Linked DNA regions of Bdellovibrio bacteriovorus. The protein of the gene in region 2 interacts with the protein of the main gene of each other region in a pairwise test. Links are inferred from orthologs where the notes say so. Each region holds a gene or a part of one and is shown on either strand. Other genes may lie near its edges. The genes, in order: fliM and fliG.

Evidence for each region.
Region 1: the proteins of fliG (region 2) and fliM interact in binary tests that used the Escherichia coli proteins (3 or more experiments, as listed by UniProt). The link is inferred for Bdellovibrio bacteriovorus from one-to-one orthologs.

What each region holds. Positions count from the first base shown.
Region 1 is NZ_LUKF01000009.1:8,173-15,175, forward strand. The notes cover bases 3-2,857. They hold fliM (flagellar motor switch protein FliM), read right to left. Parts: upstream 2,004-2,857; coding sequence 1,002-2,003; downstream 3-1,001. Other genes in these bases: AZI85_RS06585 (FliO/MopB family protein), read right to left, coding at 3-606; AZI85_RS06600 (flagellar basal body-associated FliL family protein), read right to left, coding at 2,013-2,546; AZI85_RS06605 (CsbD family protein), read left to right, coding at 2,795-2,857. Outside these bases: more of AZI85_RS06585, read right to left, coding at 1-2; more of AZI85_RS06605, read left to right, coding at 2,858-3,064; AZI85_RS06610 (hypothetical protein), read left to right, coding at 3,260-3,805; AZI85_RS06615 (flavin monoamine oxidase family protein), read left to right, coding at 3,910-5,217; AZI85_RS06620 (hypothetical protein), read right to left, coding at 5,220-5,543; AZI85_RS06625 (inositol monophosphatase family protein), read right to left, coding at 5,652-6,521; AZI85_RS06630 (SPOR domain-containing protein), read left to right, coding at 6,661-7,003. UniProt on the Escherichia coli protein: FliM is one of three proteins (FliG, FliN, FliM) that forms the rotor-mounted switch complex (C ring), located at the base of the basal body.
Region 2 is NZ_LUKF01000001.1:60,289-67,435, forward strand. The notes cover bases 1,663-4,661. They hold fliG (flagellar motor switch protein FliG), read right to left. Parts: upstream 3,680-4,661; coding sequence 2,645-3,679; downstream 1,663-2,644. Other genes in these bases: AZI85_RS00280 (FliI/YscN family ATPase), read right to left, coding at 1,663-1,840; AZI85_RS00285 (FliH/SctL family protein), read right to left, coding at 1,840-2,658; fliF (flagellar basal-body MS-ring/collar protein FliF), read right to left, coding at 3,679-4,661. In the rest of the region: AZI85_RS00270 (MotE family protein), read right to left, coding at 1-9; flagellar export protein FliJ, read right to left, coding at 13-462; more of AZI85_RS00280, read right to left, coding at 512-1,662; more of fliF, read right to left, coding at 4,662-5,328; flagellar hook-basal body complex protein FliE, read right to left, coding at 5,372-5,707; flagellar basal body rod protein FlgC, read right to left, coding at 5,806-6,249; flagellar basal body rod protein FlgB, read right to left, coding at 6,416-6,829; AZI85_RS00315 (sigma 54-interacting transcriptional regulator), read right to left, coding at 6,826-7,147. UniProt on the Escherichia coli protein: FliG is one of three proteins (FliG, FliN, FliM) that forms the rotor-mounted switch complex (C ring), located at the base of the basal body.

The DNA.
Region 1 (7,003 bases), on a different replicon or contig from region 2:
TTTGATGCCGCTGATCGCGAACTCATCATCCGTTTCCATAGACGCTGCTACTTTTTTACGAGGAGCTGAAGCTTCTTCTTGAGAATCTTCATCGAAAGAAGCCTTTGAACCTAGAACCTTTCCGAAACTTTGCGGAGTTTCTTCAGGCACTTCTTCGTCCAGCAAGGACAAAGATTTGATCATAGAGATGTTATGATCCGTCACTCCGATCAGGATCGACTCTCCGGCTACGCGAACAATGGCCAAGCTTTTCTTAGGACCTAGGAAATGCTGTTGCAAAACTTTGATCTGAGTTTGGTGTTTCTTAGCTTTAGGAACAGAGTATTTACGAAGGAAAATAAAAGCACCTGTTCCGACCAAGCCCAAGATAGAAAGAGTGAAAAGGATGCGGAAGAAACCGCCGCCTTCTGATGCTGCTTTCTTATTTTTATCCAAGTTCAATGGAATCTCGGATTCTTTACGATTGTCGATTTTGCCATCTTCATGTGCCACGGCTCCAGTTTCTGCCGTTGCAGAAATCTCTGTTTGTTCCGAAGAAGTGGCCGCCGAATCCGCCGCTTGAGCAGAAACCGAAAATACAAAAAGTAAAGAAAGCAACAAACGCATCTAAAACCTCTACCTTATTTAAGTTGTTCCACGCGCTCAGCTGGAGAAATGATATCCGTCAAACGCACACCGAACTTTTCGTTGACGACCACGGCTTCACCGCGTGCAATCAACTTGTCGTTCACGTAAACTTCCATCGGCTCACCCGCCAATTTATTCAACTCGATAACGCTACCTTGAGTCAGATTCAAAAGCTCACTCACCGGCATTTTTGTGCGGCCCAATTCCACAGAAACTTTGAGTGGAATGTCCAAGATCAAGTTCAAGTTGCGATCGCTTTGGCCTGTTGGAGCTGCAGAAGTTTTTTTAGCTCCGCCATCTGCCATACCGGCTGCTTCCGCCACCAACTGATCTGCTAAGTTGTCCAATGTATCGTCACTCATTTTATCCCCCTACTACTTTGTCACCGGTCGAGTCACTTGGACTGCCACAGTTCCGTGATGGATTCCGTAATAACCTTTAAACTTTTTTACACCTTCGACCGTCACGTCGAACTCTCCCGAAGCGTCCTGATCCAATGGAATCACGTCGCCGACTTTCAAGTTCATCATGTCGCGAAGTTTGATTTCTGTTTCACCCAAGTTCACTTTGATTTCCATATCCGTTTCAAGAAGTTGTTCTTGAATGATCGAAGTCCAAAGTTTTTTGTCCGTTTGATCTGATTCGACCTGGAAGCCCGTTGAAAGCTTTTGTTTGATCGGCTCGATAGTCGCGTAAGGAATAACGATGGAAATCGTTCCTGTCGCGTTTTCAAGTTCAACGTCGAATGTCGAAGCGATAACCACGTCAGTCGGAGGCACGATACCTACGAACTGCGGATTCACTTCCGTACGAACAAAAGAGCAACCGATTTTTTCAATAGAAGCCCATGCCGCTTCAAGATCGTTGATCGCCAAACCCACGACTTTTTGTACGATGGAAAGTTCAATCGGCGTAAAATCTTTACCGTCAATTTTCGTGTACGGACGATCTGCGCCGCCGAAGAAACTGTCGACCAAAGCGTAAGCCAATTTACTTTCAATCACGAACAAAGCTGAACCGCGCAAGTTACCAAAACGCAGAACGCTCATGCACGTCGGCATTGGAAGCGTATTAATAAATTCACCAAATTTTAAAAACTCAGTGGAAGTTAAAGTGATGGAGGCAATTTTACGAAGCGCGGAGGACAAAGAAACGCGGAAAGCACGCATGAATTTTTCGTAAATAACTTCCAACTGAGGAAGACGACCACGAATAATACGATCTTGGCTGGTAAGATCGTAAGAAACAATCTTACGCTCATCCACTTTACCGACATTCTGCGCTTCCGGCTTGGACGTGTCCGACGACGCGACATCTCCGTCAGAGACCGCGGCTAACAGAGCATCCACTTCACTTTGTGAAAGAACCTGATTCATAGTCCTGCCTTAGTTGTAGATAAATTCAGTGAAGAACACGTTTGAAATCTTTCCTTGCACCAGGAAAGAGTTGATCGTGTCTTTAATTTCGTTTCTTAATCCGTCTTTACCTTCACGACTTGCGACGTCTTCGTAAGTCTTCGAAGAAAGAATAATAATGATGATGTCGCGGATCTGCGCTTTGCGCTTTTCGATTTCATCAAGAACGTGGTCACCTTTGACCTCAAGTTCCATGTTTACTTTCGCGACCTTACGGCCTTTTGATCCCGCTAAATTGACGATGAATGTTTCTAAAGGCACAACCTTACCCACGATTTCTTTTTCTTCCGTGGCTTCTTTATGTTGCGCTTCGGCTTCACCTTTAATGACTTGTTCAATCTTAGGTTCTGCTGCTTCTTTTTTCTTACCTTGATAAAGCATAAAACCCACGCCAGCGACTACCAACATATTGATAACCGCTAGGGCAATAAGTAGAATAGGCTTTTGTCCAGATCCCCCGCTCGGAGCTGACATTTCCGCTGCTGCCGCTTTTTCTTCAGCCATTCATCCTCCATGATGAAAGACCACAGAGTGGTCCTGACAGAAAACAAAGCAACTCGGATGCCAACGCAACCATGGTCGAGGTCCAGGAGATCGCAACCAACATATTTGATCTAAGGCAAATTTTGCCGCCCAGGAAAATGTTACCGAGAAGAAATTCTCTGACAGTAGTCAAAGTTTTGGCGCGAAGATTTGACTGTTTGCCTCCCCCACGGTCTCCTATTTACAGAAAACTCAACCAGGAGGTCGTTATGAATAAGGACATTTTCCAAGGAAAAATTAAAGAGATTTCTGGCGAGATTCGCAAAAAATGGGGCGAGCTCACCGACGATGAAATTCAAAGAACTAAAGGCAACTCCGAAGCGTTGAGTGGTCTAGTTCAACAAAAAATGGGCTTAAGCAAAGAAGAGGCCTCTAAGCAAGTGAACGATCTTATGTCGTCCATGGAAGAGAGATACCGCGAAGGCGCAGATAAGGTAAACCAAGGCATTGATAAAATGAAAAACAAGCTCTCTCACTAAGGGGGCACTCTAGGAGGCGGCGTCGAAGTCGCCTCCTTATCTCACAAATGCATTAAAACTCGTATTAATTACCGGTATTTTCGCCGCTGAAAAGCCTAAGTCTTAGACGCCCTGAAAAACCTTTCAAAGCCCTCCGAAGTTCCCTTTATTTTGATGAAAGGTTTTGTTATCACTACCTCCTTACAAGGAGCATTCGTGAAAACACTTTTCATCACTCTAGCCGCTTTATTGGGAACTCAACTGGCATCTGCTGAAACGGCTCAGCTTTACAAAACTTTCGACGGTTCCGTCGTGCGCTGCCAAGGAAATCAAAAATCCAATAGTTCTTTGGGAAACAAGGCCATTCAAGTTGAATTGATCAGCGCGACAGACTCGCAAAAAGACCTTGATGCTTCCTTGAAAGTTTCTGTGGTTCGTTGTGAAGATTCACGCTGGGTGATGGACACAAATCCATCTCGTGAAAACTACGTTGCGGATAACAACGTCGCAGTCGAATTGACGTATTCAAATTACGAAGCTTTGGTTGTTGATAAAAACTATCAAGTGGTTTCGGTCTTAAACTTGGCTGACGTTGAAACTTTGAGTGTGCAAACGCAGTCTTTGAGCGTTAATAAAACATCTGAAAATCCTCAAGACTTTGAAGTGATCGTGCGTGCGACAGTTGAGGTTCGCGCTTCTAACGGTTACTACCAAAAAGAAATTAGAAATTTCGGTTCTTACCGCCTGCGCATTCAAAAGTAATACGCTATTTCAGACGACAGCGACCTGCTGTCGTCTTCTTTGAGAATCAACACTTCCGCGTTAATTCAACTGTTCGTCTTCTTCGCCTATTTTAAAATCTAGATATGACCGCAAGTAAAGTCTATGACGTCATCATTGTGGGCGCCGGCGCTGCAGGTCTGACCTGCGCCCGTCATCTTTCAGACGCTGGCAAAAAAGTCTGTGTTCTTGAGGCGCGTGATCGCGTGGGCGGTCGCATTTATTCTTTACCCCACGACGTCGAACCCGTTGAATTGGGTGCGGAGTTCCTGCACGGAGTTCATCCGATTCTTCATGACTTGATTGAAGAACAAAGAGGCTCTTTTGTAACTGCTCCGGAAAAGCATCTGTTCTTAAAGGGCCGCTCGCTGATACCATTAAAAAATTTCGACAAAGAGTTTGGCAAAATTATCAACAAGCTCAATGCAAATCCTAAGACAGACCGAAGTGTCGCTGATTTTTTAAAGACGCTTAAAAATGTGCCCGATGAGTACCGCCAGTCATTTATTGCTTATGTCGAAGGCTTTCAAGGAGCTGATATCGAGCTGATCGGCGAAAAATCCTTAGCCCTGGCCGAGCAAGAAGATGAAGGCGAAATCGGTGGCGACGGTGCGTTTCGACCCTTGCAAAGATACGCGAGCTATTTTGAAAACATGCTGGGAAAGAAAGCAAAACAAATTCTTCGCCTTCAGCACATTGTTAAAAAAATAGAATGGTCCCAACGAAACGTGATCATTACCGCAAACACCAACGAAAAGAAAAACATTCGATTTCAGGCAAGACACGTGGTTGTCACGGTTCCGCTTGCGGTACTACAAAACAATCAACCGCTTTCCCGAATAGAGTTTGCTCCTGCTTTGACCGAAATAACTGAAGCCTTGCAGGGCTACCACATGGGTCATGTTCAACGAATTATTTTTGAATTCAAAGAACGCTTCTGGGAAAAGCTTTCGAAAGAGCCGGTGGTCTTCATGCGCACCGGCCCCGAGCACTACTTTCCGACATGGTGGACGAAAAAGCCTATTCACAACAACATCTTGATTGCGTGGCAAGGCGGGCCGAAGGCGTGGGAAATGGCAACGTGGACGGCCCAAGAACGGGCGTATAAAGCCCTCTCGACTCTTTCAAAGATCACGCGAAAATCACAAAGCTATTTAATTGAAAACTTAGAAGCTTATTACAGCTATAACTGGAGCCGCGATCCTTTTAGTCTAGGTGCTTATTCCTATACTGGAGTTGAAAGAAAAAAATCCCGTCATCGGATCACAGAACCCCTGCAAGAAAAGATCTGGTTGGCTGGTGAAGCCTTTGCTAAAAGATCCGCCCAAGGCACCGTTCATGGCGCCATGGAGACTGGCAAACAAGTCGCGGTCTCCATTTTAAAAAAGCTTTGAAGCTACTCTTCGCCGGTCATGTAAATTCTTAGAACCTGACACGAAGAATTCGTTTCTGCTGTCACAACTTCATAAGTCAGACTGCCGCAGGCATCTAAATCTCCAGGTGTGCAGTGTAAAAGATCGGCTTCATAAACCGAAATCAATCGGTCCCCTTGAAACTCGGAAGATAACAGGTGCAATACGGGATGTTGAATTTCTGATTCTTCACGATCCAGTTGAGCTTGTTGAATAGCCGCTTTAACAACTTTACGCTTGCAAGAATCCGCCGCAAAAACTTGAGAGCCTGTCAGTGCAATAAGAATAAAAGTTATGACCTTCTTCATAGTATGTCCTCGCTTTTGATGGACTCGTTATATCCGAGGCCACTAAAAACTTAAACGGGCATAGTAAGCTTTTTATTATGCACAAAACGAATTGTGCCCCCTAGGCGATCACTGTGTCTGCGATTGAAGATGCTTCTGGCAGACGTTTTGAATTTCTTTTACGATGGCGGGGTTTCCCGCGACGATTGAGTTTTTATAGGGATGATACTCTTCGCCTTTATACGTTTGGATAATACCGCCTGCCTCTTCAACTAAGAGAATACCCGCGGCCGCATCCCAAGGTTGAATATTGCGCTCCCAATAGCCGTCGAAAACTCCACGAGCAACTTGAGTCAGGTCATAAGCAGCAGCGCCTGGGCGACGCACACCACGACATTTTCGAACAATCTCATCAAAGATTTTAAGCTGTTCGGCAATCACATGCTCGTGCTCTGCCACAAAGCCCGTTGCCAGCAGCGCTTTTTTGAATTCTTGGTTTTTCGAAACACGAAGCCTACGGCCATTAACAAATGCTCCCTGGCCGCGAATCGCCGTATAAGTTTCATTCAACATAGGAACATCAATGACAGCGAGCTTGATTTTTCCATCCATTTCTAATGCAAGACTGATACAAAAAATCGGAAAGCGATGAATGTAGTTTGTTGTTCCATCTAATGGATCCACGATCCAACGACCTTCAGGCCCCGCAGGTTTTACCTCGACCTTCGCCCCGGGAGCGCTTTTCGCGGCAAAGCTTTCTTCGCCCAAGAACTCAATTGTCGGAAAATTTTTCTTAAGATGCTCTGCGATGACTCTTTCTGATTCTTTGTCGGCTTCGCTGACTAGACCTGCTTGGAACTTTTCTTCGATATGTTCTAAGTTACCGAAATAATTGAGAAGCACTTCCCGTCCCAAGCTGACAGCCTTGATTGCTGTACTTAAGACCTGCTTCCAATCCATTGATTTTGCGCCATTTTCCACGGTTTTCCCTTTGAACATTTCTTCTGATTATTGACCAGTTCCGAGACTTAAAGCTAACATGATTGAAGGGCCAAAGGAAGGGCCTTAAACTTTAGAGATGCTTTGTAAAAATCAGAGCATATTAACTCAAGTGAGTTTAAACATGAGGATTGAAAAAATGAGTTCTAAAACAGACGCGGTTGTGAAACTTTCGATAGTATTCTTTGTTTCTTTGTTGTTCTTCTCTGTAGGAACATTCGTTGGCAAAAAGTACAGTGACAACCAACATCAATTGGCGGCTCTTGAACCGCAAAAAAACAATGCTCATGGCGAGCGTGAAGTAGCGTCTGTTAACAACGGTCATGGCGAAACTAAATCTGGTCAGATGACGGATGAAGAGATCGCAAAGCTTGCAGAAGAATTCGTAGCTGATGAAGTGGCTCCGGTTCCTGCGGCTCCTCATGGTGAAGAAGGCCACGGCGCTTCTCACGACGAAAAAACTGTCGGTCACGATGCTCACG
Region 2 (7,147 bases):
GTTTTTCATTCTTTAGGATTCCTTCACCGCTTTAAAGCGCAGGATGCTTTGTTCATCCATGTCTTTTTGGTCTTGTGCGAGTCGGCCAAGTCGATATTCTTCGAACTTGTTTTCACGCATCTTCTCCATAATTTTATATTCCTGGGCGGCTTGTCGCAAAATCTCTCTTTTGGCCTCGACCAATTTTTCGATTTCTTGAACTTTTTGCTTTTGGCGCTGGATGCGGATTTGCTGGCCTTTTAAGAACTCATGAATCTGCGAAAGAGCTGGACCTTGGGCCCCACCCTGATGCGCTAAGGCTCCTGCTTGCGCATGGGCGCCTGTGACTTGCTCGCTCATCTGCTCAAGAAGCTCGTTTTCTTTATTTAAAAGAAGCATGGCCTCCTGGAAGTCCTTCTGGGCCAGGTTTTCTTTAATCTTGCGATGCTCTAAGACTTTTTGGAGTGGAAATTTAAACTTCATGTTTGCTTACTCCAGCTCGGGCCTCCGGCCCTGGCTTTATACGTCACGCTTAAGCGTTCATTAGGATTTGCTGCATTTGACGGACGGTCTGGGTGAAGTTTGTGGGGTCTTCGACTCTTTGTTTTAAGAAGTCATTCACCGCATCGATCACTTTCACCGCTTTATCAATCTTTGGATTTGATCCTGGCTTATAAGCGCCGATGTTAATCAAATCCTCGGCGTCTTTATAGATCGCCAAAGTTTCTCTGAGCTTTTGCGCGAGCTTCGCGTGTTCTGGCGAAGAAACCGCACGCATCACCCGACTTGCACTTTGCATAATATCAATCGCCGGGAAGTGGCCTTTTTGCGCCAAAGCACGGCTTAGAACAATATGTCCGTCGACGATAGAACGAACAGAATCCCCGATAGGATCATTCATATCGTCCCCTTCAACAAGGGTTGTATAAAAACCTGTGATACTGCCTTCTCCTTCAAAGGAACCTGCGCGCTCTAAAAGTTTTGGCAAGGTCGCAAACACACTGGGCGTATAACCTTTTTGTGAAGGTGGTTCACCCGTGCTAAGACCAATTTCACGTTGTGCCATCGCAAAACGCGTCACCGAATCCATCATCAGAAGAACGTTTTTACCTTGAGAACAGAAATACTCTGCCAAGGCCGTTGCGACATAAGCACCACGCATACGAAGCAGCGGGCTTTGGTCACTGGTCACACAGACAACAACCGAACGAGCCATGCCCTGCGGTCCCAAATCGTGTTCGATGAATTCACGAACCTCACGGCCCCGTTCACCGATCATCGCGATCACATTCACGTCGGCATTGGTGTTACGAGCCATCATCCCCAAAAGGACGGACTTACCCACACCAGAACCTGCCATAATAGCGACACGCTGGCCCAGGCCCGCGGTTAATGCGCCATTGATAGCACGAATACCCAAGTCAATAGGTTCGCGAATAGGGCGACGATCCAAAGGATTTCGCACTTCACTGTAAAGAGGAATTTCACGGAAATTTTCAACTTCGCCCTTGTCATCCAAAGGACGACCCAAGCCATCCACCACACGGCCTAAAAGTTCATCGCCGGCGCGAACGGTGGCAATCTGGCGAGCTAAGATGATCTTAGAACCCAAAGCCACGCCACGCATGTCATTTAAGGCCATCATAAGAACATGCTTGTCTTTAAAACCAACGACCTCTGCCAGGAAAGACTTATCCATTCCTGAAGGGATGATTTGCACGATACTTCCGACACTGGCACCTGGAAGATAACCCTTGATGAGCATGCCATTTACTTCCGTCACTTTCCCGCTATCGCGAGTTAAGTGGATGGAGCTGATGACATCAGAGTACTTCTCCAGATTCAGTTCAAGTTCGTTCATTAGCTAGCAACCTTGTCTTTAACTTTCGGCATGTTTTCAGAAAGAGCGGTCCACAATTGTTCAATACGCTGTTCGATGCGTGCATCGACTTCACCATAGTTAGTTTGAACAATACAACCGCCATCAGCGACCTCAGAACTTGGCTCAAAACGGATCCTCTTTACGAATTCCAATTCACGGCCTGATTCTTTTTTTAGTTCTTCAAGGAATTCAAATTGCCCCGGAGACACACGCACCGTGATATTTTCTTCGTCTTGAGAAAGACTGACAGCATCTTTTAGAATCTGCACCATCACTTCATTATTATTTTGAAGTTCGGTCTTTGCCAATCGTGCTGCCATATGGAAAGCCACTTTGACCAGATGAGCTTCATTGAAAGAAGCCATCTCCGTTTTCAATTCTTTGATACCGTTCAAAAGGACATCCATGGTTTCCATGCGAGAAGCAATTTCCGCAGAGACTTTTTCAAAAGCTTCTTTGCGGCCTTCTTCCAAACCAAGGCGGTAAGCTTCTTGGTAAGCACCCTCTTGAATTTCTTTTAACTTTTCAAGAGCGGCTTCTTCGACTTTTTCTTCTTCACTGACTTGCTCGACATCATCAATGCCCGTTTGCATACGGACAGCATCGTTCATGCGGAAGTCAGAACCTTTTTTCTTTTCAGCAAGATAGTTCAAAGCCTGCTCGGGTGTGCCCAGATCAAAGCGAACGGGTACAAACTCCAGCACGGTCTTTTCAGCCACTTCCTTAGGAAGAACTGACTTCGTCTTAGCATTAAGAGAGGCGTTAGAGCTCCCTGAGCCCGAATTAGACCATTGCATCTTCTGAACCACCTCTTGCGATCAAGATCTTTCCTTCCGCCTCTAAGCGGCGAGCCACGTTGACGATCTCTTGTTGGGCAGATTCGACGTCTGACAAACGAGAAGGTCCCATGTTCGACAAATCTTCGCGCAACATATCTGCCGCACGTTGAGAAAGATTCTTGAGGATTTTTCCACGAATCTCTTCGCTGGCTGTTTTGAGTGCCAGAAGAAGTTTTTCGTTCGGCACTTCTTTGAGAAGCGCTTGAATACCACGGTCGTCGATTTTGACAACATCGTCGAAAACGAACATGAGCTTGCGGATCTCTTCGGCAAGAAGAGGATCTTTTTCTTCCAAGCGGGACATGATCGCTGTCTCGGTATTCTTGTCCATAACGTTGAGCATTTCGGCCACCGGCTGAACACCACCCAAAGCAGCTTGTTCGACTGTTGCCGTATTGGACAATTGGTTTTTCAAAACTTTATCGATTTCAGAAATCAATTCTGGATCCACGTGTTCCAAGTTCGCCATACGCAGAACCACTTCGGCTTGAAGAGCTTCTGGAAGACGTTTTAGAACCTCACCTTTTTTCTCCGGCTCTAGATGCGCCAAGATCACGGCGACCGTCTGAGGATGTTCGTTCACTAAGAACGTCGCTAAAGATTTCGCATCGACCATTTCAAGAGATTCCAAAGAACGAGAACCACCGGAAGTGATATTCAAACCACCCAGGATACCACGGGCTCTTTCTTCTCCCAAGGCATCCACGATCGTGTCTTTGGCAGAGATGCTTTCAGAGAAGATGTAATCTTCTGTTTCAGAGATCATTTCGTAGAATTCTTCCAGCACACGCTTTGTCACGTGAACAGGAACGACGCGCAATTTACTCATCTGATTGATAAGTTTGCGAATGTCAGCATCATCCATGCGGCGAAGAAGGACTTTCACAGCGTCTTTACCCAGATAGTTGATAAGGATTGCGGCCTTATCAAAACCTTTGAGCTGTTCATACTCGATATTATCGGCCTTATGTAATTTCATTAGCCATCCTTCCTAACAAGCCACATACCAAAGGCATTGGCTGCTTTCTCTTCGTCTCGTGACATAGTCGCCATGATACGATCTTTGAGAAGTTCGCTTTCCGCTTTTTCTGGATCGATAGATTCCTGCAGGACAGGAAGAGCCGCCGACATACCAGGAAGCGTGTTATCCACGGATTGTAATTCTTCAAGTTCTTCAATTGTACGAGGCAACATTTCCTCCACAGAGTCTTGGAAACTGTCTGTAATCCACTGCATGAATGGACGAACCACGATAAAGAAGAAGAGAGCCAAGCTGAATCCCAACAGCGCCCATTTAAATAAAGCGTGGATCAACTTTTTGCGTTCCAATGTTGTTAAGATCTTCTCTGCTTCAGAAAAGTCTTCCGGCTGGAACTGCATGCTTTCAATTCTGACACTGTCACCGCGAGCTGTATTGAAACCGATCGCGTTTTTAACTAAGTCTTCGTACTTTTTAAGATCTTCCGCACTGCGAGGTTGGTAAGTTGTTTCTGTCGTGCCGTCTTCTTTTGTTTTAGTAACGGCAATACCATCAACCACAACCGCCACACTGACGCGTTCTAAATTACCCGCAGCTTCACGGATGTTGCGCACAGTTTTTGGAACTTCGTAGTTTGTTGTTTTGATTTCTTTTTTAACGTCTTGTTTAAAGCCCACAGTTCCTTGATCTTCCGCACCTGGAAGATTGGAACGAGAACCCGGAACGCCGGCAGGATTCACACGGGAACCATCTAAAGATTCCTCTTCAGATTGTTGTGAACGAATCGCCGTTTTATCTGGATCTACTAATTCTTCGACCGAAGAAATCACACGGTGATTCAAAGTCGCATCGACTTTTGCGACGACTTTAGCGTGACCGACAACTTTAGAAAGAATGTCTTCGATACGATTTTCAAGATCGCCTTCGATCTTTGCCTTTAAATCCAAAAGATCGTTGGAACCTGTCGTCGCGCCATTTTCCTGGCGAGTCAGAACTTTACCACGCTCATCTAGAACCGTGACTTTATCTGCATCCATACCTTCAACTGCATTCGCAACTAGGTAACGGATACCACGCACTTGTTCGGGAGCCAGTTCTTTACCCTGATGAAGTTCAACGACAACCGAAGCTGATGCCTGGCCGCCTTCTTCAAGGAAAGTTTTTTTATTGGGCAATGCCAAGATCACTTTAGACTGCTTTACAGCGGTCAAAGTGTTGATCGCTCTCATCAATTCACCTTGAAGGGCTCTTTGGTAATTGATTTTCTGAGCGTAAGAGTTCATTCCGAAGTCTTGTTTATCAAAGATCTCAAGACCGATGGAACCCATTTTGGGAGAACCGATTTCAGACATCAACGTCATTTGCGTTGAATGCAAAAGCTCTTTTGGAATAGCGACAGTTTTACCTTCGTCACGAAGTTGGAAAGGGATGTTCTTTTCATTCAGTTTCGCAACGATTGTAGAAACTTGTTCTGTCGGAATATTGGTGAAGAGCGGCACATAGTCTTTACCGGATGCCATGAAAAGCATCGTCAATAAAGCCACAACAGCTATGACTGTAACCGCAATGACTGAAAGTCTTTTGGTTGGCCCTAAATTCTTGAAGAACTCTCTAAACTGGACAACCAATCCGCCAAATATTTTGTTCAAGGTAACCCCTCCGACCTAAAACCGAAATCCCAAATAAATAAAATCAAACCTGCATCTTCATGACTTCTTGGTACGCATCAATAATCTTGTTACGTACTTGCACCATCACTTTGAGGGCGATGTCTGCTTTTTCAGCGGCGATCATGACTTCTGCGACGTTGTCTGTTTTTCCAGTGGCCAAGTTTTGCATAGCCTTATCCGAAGACTTTTGCATCTCGTTCACACTGCTGACGGCGTCTTTCAGGGTGTCGGCGAAGCTCTTGCCAGTATCTGCTGTAGAACTCGTTGATGAAGGACCCTCGATGCTTAAAGACTTGGAGTCACGAATGACACCCGTATCGAGAAATCTGTTTGCATTTGATACAGTAAAACCTTCCATGGCTTCACCTTTCCTCTTACAAAAATTGTATAAAACTAAACTAAAAAAGTCCTTAAAATTTGCCCCAGTCTAGGAAAATTCCTCCTGGGCTTTCAGTCTTAGCGACCTATCTCTAAAGCACTCAACGCCATATCTTTTGACGCTTGAAGAGCCGTCACATTCGCCTCATAAGAACGAGTGGCCTGTATCATATTGGTCATCTCTTCCATAAGGTTGATATTGGGATAAGCGACGTATCCATCGGCATTTGCATCAGGATGATCTGGTTCATATTTCAACAGCGGAGCCTTGCGGTCCGAGATAATATCAGTAACCTGGACCCTTTGGAAATTCCCCTTAGGATCGGTCGAGGTGATGATCTCGCCAAAATTTTTGGCGTCGGGCATCGACTCAAAAACCACGTCCTTACGACGATACGGACCACCTTCAGGCGTCTGAGTCGTATTGATATTCGCGATGTTGCTCGCAATAGTATTCATGCGCATTCTTTGCGCTGCCATACCACTGCTACTTACTCTCATCCCTGTCAGAAAATCAGCCATTCTGGCCTCCTCTCAGAACTCTCGGCTGGGCCGAGACTTCCTAGTTACTTACCCTTTCGCTCGAACAGTCCTCGCGGACGTGGTTCCATTGGAACCTACTGCTGCGGAACTCGCTTCAGGGCTAAGTAACTAGGAATTCTCAGCCCAACGAGGTCCATGTTCGTCGCTACCTACCGTCGTTGGCTGCGTATTTAAGCGCGGCCATTTTTTTGTTGATCAGTTGCAGAGCTGCTTTGTACAGAACCGCATTTTCTGATAACGCCGACATTTCTTTTTCTACGTCCACTGTGTTGCCATCGTTATTCACGGCACCTTCAGGGTCTTCATAGATATCAGGTCTAGTTTTTGAAACAGAAACTCCACCGATGCCGAAGTGCTGTGAATCACTTGTGCTTAGCGAGTTTGCGCCATCTAAATCCAGGGCTCTTTGCAACGCGCCTTCGAAATCCATTTTCTTAGCGTGATAGCCCGGAGTCTCGGCATTCGCGATATTCGAAGCCGTGACGTTGTGGCGGAGTTGTCTCATCGCCAACGATGTGGCGAGGGCATTGGTTGTTTTATCAAAAATTCCGTTACTCATAAAACACCGGCCTCCTTGTATTCATTTAATTTATTTCTCAATGTTCTAATACTAATCCCCAACATCTGAGCAGCTCGAGTACGGTTCTGCGCCGTCAACTCCAAGGTCTGTATAATAAGACGCTTTTCCACCTCAGAAAGGGACATTCCAGGGGCAAAATCCAGTTCCATATCTTCAACAATGGCCTCAAATTGAATAGATTCAGGGCCAATCAGTGAAGATTTTGCAAGAACTACAGATCTTTCAAGAACGTTTTCAAGTTCACGGATGTTTCCCGGCCAGTTCCATGCCGCCAAACGCTCATAAGCTTCGGCCGTC